One region of the Paenibacillus baimaensis genome, then DNA from elsewhere that is predicted to be linked to it. Evidence: a T-box and tRNA genes for the amino acid it is inferred to sense, from the RefSeq annotation. Region 1 holds a T-box; the other holds one or more tRNA genes.
What was found. A T-box is a leader RNA that pairs with one kind of tRNA and senses whether it is charged. The one in region 1 lies ahead of OB236_RS25240 (arginine--tRNA ligase), so its partner is inferred to be a tRNA-Arg.
Positions count from the first base shown of each region.

Region 2: it encodes a tRNA-Arg, which carries the amino acid that the T-box ahead of OB236_RS25240 (arginine--tRNA ligase) is inferred to sense. The anticodon was not compared.

Region 1 is NZ_JAOQIO010000094.1:332,489-335,701, forward strand. It holds gene OB236_RS25235 (S9 family peptidase) at 1-1,470, shown strand, start outside; T-box leader at 1,614-1,841, shown strand; gene OB236_RS25240 (arginine--tRNA ligase) at 1,893-3,213, shown strand, end outside.
Region 2 is NZ_JAOQIO010000036.1:194,794-198,006, forward strand. It holds gene OB236_RS13015 (sugar phosphate isomerase/epimerase family protein) at 1-643, opposite strand, end outside; gene OB236_RS13020 (zinc-dependent alcohol dehydrogenase) at 656-1,660, opposite strand; tRNA gene OB236_RS13025 (tRNA-Arg) at 1,925-2,001, opposite strand; gene OB236_RS13030 (aldo/keto reductase) at 2,250-3,113, shown strand.

The sequences.
Region 1 (3,213 bases):
GGCCACGAATTTGATATCTTAATCAGCATGAATGAAAGGTCTTCGCAGCGCTTTGATGTGTATCGATTGAATGTCAAAACAGGTGCAATGGAAATTGTCGCTCAAAATCCTGGCAATGTAACCAGTTGGCTTACAGACTTGTATGGAGAAGTCAGGGTGGCCATGGATACAGATGGTATTAATACGTCTATGCTGTACAGAGAGACACCTGCTCAGCCATTTAAACCCATATTGAAGCTGAATTATGGAGATTCCTTCATTCCCATTATGTTTTCGTTTGATAACAGCCAACTGTTTGCTTTATCTAATATTGGCAGGGACAAGCTGGCCTTGGTCAAGTACAACATGAATACCAAAGAAATGGGCGATACCGTTTATGAAAATCCGAAGGCCGATGTGACCAATATTATCATTTCCTACCAGAAGGAAGCGATATTGGCCGTTGAATATGAGACCGACAAAGTCTACTATGAGTATCTGGACAAGGAATACGAGCGGTTAAATGTAATGATTGCAAATAAGCTTCCCAATCAATCGTACCAGATTTTGGGTAATCCTCTGCCGGATACGAAGGTGCTGCTCAGAACCTACAGCGACAAATCGCCGGGAGCCTATTACTACTATGACCGCAAGAAAGACACACTGGATAAAATCGCAGATAGCAAACCATGGATCAAAGAAGAGCAGATGGCTGAAATGAAGCCGATTTCCTACAGATCGCGTGATGGGTATACAATCAATGGCTATTTGACATTACCCAAAACCGGTAGCACCAACTTGCCTTTTGTCATCCTTCCACATGGTGGACCTTGGGCACGTGATTCATGGGGATACGATAGTGAGGTTCAACTGTTAGCTAATCGCGGCTACGGCGTCCTGCAGATGAATTTCCGCGGCTCTACAGGCTACGGTAAGGAATTCAAGTTGGCTGGGGACAAGCAATGGGGCAAATCGATGCAGGATGATATTACCGATGGCGTGAGCTGGTTGACACAGCAAGGGTACGCGGATCCGAAGCGAATCGCAATTTATGGTGCGTCATACGGAGGCTACGCAGCATTGGCGGGAGTAACGTTTACCCCTGATTTGTATGCCGCCGGAATTGATTATATGGGGCCTTCCAGCCTGTTCACCTTCCTTAATACGATGCCGTCTTACTGGGAGCCTGATCGTCAAAAATTGTACAAGCAGGTTGGTGATCCTGAGAAGGATAAGAAGCAGATGGAGGACAGATCGCCTTTGCTGCATGCCGACCAAATTAAAACACCGATCATGTTCGCTCAAGGCGTCAACGATCCACGGGTAAAGAAGAGCGAGTCGGATCAGATCGTATTGGCGCTACGTCAGCGTGGTATTGACGCCCCTTATATGATTAAAAATGATGAAGGTCATGGCTTCCAGACATATGCCAATCGAGTTGACTTCTATCAGGCGATGTTAAAATTCCTTGATAATCACTTAAGTAAGTAGAGCTCTGAATAACGGCTTGACATACAGATATACTTCATGTATAAATATGTATAATTCAAATTTGAGATTAGCCAACAAATTTAAGAAATACTCAGATATTACAGTTTGACGCTATTGCCACAATGTATGCTTTTTACGATATCCCAATATTAATGAACGAGACAGTAATTCCAGACAAAGAGTCACAGTGAGCCGGAATAGGTGAGATCCGGTACGGATGATTGGAATGAAGCGGACTCGGGAAATGGTCCTCCGAACACAACCAAGTAGGAGGATCCGGTAACTGCCGTTATCAGCAGAGTGATTGGCCTTGTGACAGAGGACCAGTACTTAGAGTGGTACCACGGGAAGCGCGAGCTCTCGTCTCTTATTTAGAGACGGGGGCTTTTTGTGTTTTAGCCATAAATAAGGAGGAATAAGATATGTTAAACACGATATTGAGCTCTGAAATTGAACTGCATGTACGTGAAATGCTGGCTGCACAGGGAATTGAACCTGAACCTGAGCTGAATATCCAAATTGAGCATCCGATGTACCCTGAGCATGGAGAATACAGTACGAACATTGCCATGAAGCTGGCTAAAGCTTTACGCAAATCCCCCCTGCACATTGCTGAGGAGCTTCAGCAAAGGCTGGAGCAGAAAGGGAATATAGGGGGAATGGTTGCACAGATTCAAGTGGCAGCACCCGGTTTTTTAAATTTTCATCTGAATTGGACCGTTTGGGCAGCCAATCAAATCGAAGCCCCGAATGGCTCAGGATCCAAGGTGCTCATCGAACACACATCGATCAACCCTAACAAATCAGCTCATATCGGCCACTTAAGAAACTCCTGCATCGGGGATGCACTGGCCCGCATGCTGAGATACGCAGGACATGAGGTTGAGGTTCATAATTATATTGATGATCTGGGTAATCAATTAGCAGATACGGTGGTCGGGATTCTGAATACGTCTGTGGAGCAAGCTCATGTTCGTTTTGGAGATTATTGTTGGGATACGTACGCAAAGGTTAATCAAGCTTATAAGGTCAACACGGAGCTGCAGGAAGCACGTGTTCAGGTGCTGCAGCAGTTGGAAGCGGGGCATTCCAATATGGCATGGATCGGTTCTTTGGTTGCTGAACGTATCGTTCGCGAGCAGTTGGATGAAATGAAGCAGTTTGGCATTGGATATGACGTGCTGGTTTGGGAAAGCAATATTGTGAGAGAAGGTTTCTGGGCATCAACGTTTGATTTGCTGCAGCAGACGGCTGTATTTCGTCAAGTCACGGTGGGGAAGCTGAGCGGTTGTTGGGTGCTCAAGCAATCAGAGGAGTTGCCGGAGGCGGGTGGAGATACGGATTATCAGGCAGATAAAGTATTGGTCAGATCGAACGGGATTTTAACGTATACAGCTAAAGATATTGCCTACCATATGTGGAAATTCGGTATTCTTGAAAAGGATTTTACCTATACCAAATTCGCCGAGCGTGTGTGGACAACACATCCAAAGGGTGTCAGGAAAACATTTGGTCGAGCGGATACCGTGATCAATGTCATTGATCAGCGACAGCAATATCCACAAGCCATGGTGAAGCTGGCTCTTGAAGTACTCGGTTATCCGAAGCAAGCCGAGCAATTAAAGCATGTAAGCTATGGAGTCGTATCGCTAAGCCCGGAAACAGCCGCAAGCTTGGGTGTAGATATCTCGGATGGCAAAAGCTCATACGCGATGTCGGGTCGTCAAGGAATCGGAATTAAGG
Region 2 (3,213 bases), on a different contig from region 1:
CCAGCAGGTCTTCAATAGGTACTTTGTAGGCATCGTTTATGTGGACGTGAACAATTTGCTCCAGCTTTAAATTCAATAGATCCTGGACATCTAAACCATTCGTATGCCAATGATAAGAATCAAGTAACAGGCCTACATTTTTCGAATTAATGGTATCGATCCAATCCAAAGTATCAGCCATACTCCATATGAAAGGATGGGTCCATTTGGTCCGCAAATGATGGCTTCCGACGAACTCCAGGCCCAATCGGATACCAAAAGCTCCTAAAATATCGGCGCAAAGCCTTATTCGTCGTGTTGCAGTCGTCATGAATGCAGCCGCATTCTGGTCGGTAGACGGCAAAATATAAGTGCAGCACTTGAAACAATTCATGGAGACTGCCGCTTCGGCGGTTTCGACCAGAGACTTAAGTCCTTCGCGAAACTGCTCGTCAGTCGTTCGCCAATCAACAGTTAGACCAAATGCTCCGACAATCACCCGATTGCTTTCTAACAAATGCTTGGAGTAGTCGCCACCATACTGCTGGATTAGTTCCAACGGATCAAGATCTACTGACTGAAATCCAAATTGGGCAGCCCTCGTAATGTACTGTTCATCATCCCTAAATACCCCTAATCCGGAACGGGTTAATCCTTTGATCATGATTTCCTCCCCTTATGACCAGTCAAAGAGAACACCATTGTACTGATCTTTATTGATTCTCAATCCTTCATAAGCCTCTTTTGCTTGCTCCGGTTTTAGCACATGGCTAATTAATGGCTCGATTTGCAGCCTCTTCTGTTTCATAAGCTCAAATACAATGTTCGAGTTTCTGACTAAAGAGTGTTTAACAAACTCGTTGGGTTCAATTGGATAGCGCCATTCATGCGCTCCCTTAAAAGTGATACAGCCTCGACCGTAAAGGTGGCAGTAGTTAAAAATGTCGGTCACATCCGTATCGTATTCACCACGGGGAGTACCTAGAAAAATGATTTCACCTAACTTTGAAATCCAGTCAAGACTTGCTACTGCTACTTGAGATAAGCCCGATGCCTCAATATGAGTAGATACTCCAATACCATTAGTGATTTCAGTAATTTGTTCTTTATTTCCTTCCTTGCCATCAAGGGTGTAATTTACACCACATTCATTGGCAATCCGAAGCCGTTCCTTCGATAAGTCTATCCCTATAACACTGGCACCCTGTAATTGCGCCAACTGAGCCGCCATATTTCCAACAAGCCCAAGTCCGGTAACGCTTACAAAGTCGCCAAGCTCAATTTTGGAAACGCGAACTGAAGTAAATGCTACGGTTGCCATACGAGTGAAGGGTACCCATTTTAAATCGAGGTATTCCGGAACTTTTAGAAAAGTCCCTTTTACAGAAACAATTTGAAACTCAGAATGATTTCCATAATGGAAAATAATGTCACCTGATTTAAAATTGTTTATGCCGTTCCCCACTTCAACTATTTTGCTCACAGATGCATATCCAGGAGTGGTTGGTAAATGAGCCCAGCTTTCTTTACCGGATAACATGGCTAGCTCCGTTCCGGGGCTAATTAGTGAAAATATCTTTTTTACAAGAACCTCCTGCTCTTTAAGGCTTTGTTTAATGAAATTCTCTTCTATAGTTTCCACCTGCCACGGACTATCAAATACTATCTTTCTGTTATTCATCGCATGCACTCCCTTTATGATCCTTCTCAAAATTGAGTATAGATGAATTTATTAAGGGTGTCTTTACTAGAAATAACGATCTTTTATCGAAAAATACGATTTTAAAATCTTTCAGCAGCTTGCTACGATTTCTAAGTTGCTCTCATTCAGCTTATATCTTGTTGGGGTTCGAGGAAGGCTGACACTCTCTTGCAGTTAGTTTGGAACAACACAAAAAAGCCACCCGCTAAAGGTGGCTTGTCTTATCAATAAGAATGGTTGAAATGGCGTACCCGAGAGGGATCGAACCTCCGACCTACAGTTTAGGAAACTATCGCTCTATCCTACTGAGCTACGGGCACGCGGTAACTAATATTGTACCACAAAGCATCGTCAGAAAAAAGTCTCAGTCCAAACTTGTTTGAACCAGTTTCACCACCTGTATCGAATTGATTTACGATTACATCAAAGTAACTAACGCAGTTTATCTTAACTACTTATATCTTATGGAAATACTTGGTACAATAGATTAAGCTGTATATCATCTTCACCTGCTTCTATTGTACTGAATACAGCTTAAATCACGATCTATTGGAGGCGAATTTAGAATATGACAATTCCACACCGTCAATTAGGCTCGACTGGCCTTTCTGTTAGCGCTATCGGAATGGGAGGTATGCCTTTATCGATCAGCGGTAGACCTTCAGAAGAAGAAGGCATCAAGACCATACATACTGCTCTCGAACAAGGGATTACCTTTTTTGATACAGCCAATGCTTACTGCTTGAATAACGATGATTTTGGGCATAATGAACGATTGTTAGCCAAAGCCTTGCAGCAGCATCCCCAAGCGATAGTTGCCACTAAAGGCGGCCTTACACGCCCTGATGGACGCTGGGAACCGAACGGTCATCCGGACTACTTGCGTCAAGCTTGCGAGGATAGTCTATTGGCACTCGGTTTGGATTCAATCGTATTGTATCAATTCCATCGTCCCGATCCCGCAGTTCCTTTTGCAGAATCTCTTGGCGCGTTGGCTGAATTGCAAAAGGAAGGCAAGCTGATTCACGCTGGGCTTTCTAATGTGTCTGTAGCCCATCTGGAGGAGGCCAAAGGGATCATTGAAGTTGCCAGCGTACAAAACCGAATGAATCTGTTTGATCATTCATCAATCGATGTTCTCAAATACTGCGAGGCCAATCAAATCGCCTTTTTACCCTATAGCCCGCTTAATGGTATTAGCAAAGCAGGCCAGATCGGCAGCAATCCCGTCCTTTCTCGTATAGCAAATAAATATGAGGTGTCTGCTCAACAGGTTGCTCTGGCCTGGCTTTTGCAGCTTTCTCCTGCGATTATTCCGATACCAGGTGCAAGTCGTGGCAGCAGCATTGCCAATAGCGCAAAGGCTGCTGAAGTTGTTTTGTCCGCAGAGGATATGGCAGAACTGAATACAATCGGACAGCAGCAGGCATAGATCTTAGATTCCATTTCAACCTATATTAGCGCTTATGATTATCATGCAAGCGACAAGAAGGCACCTTAATCCGTGTCTTCTTTTTATTTATGGAAACGTA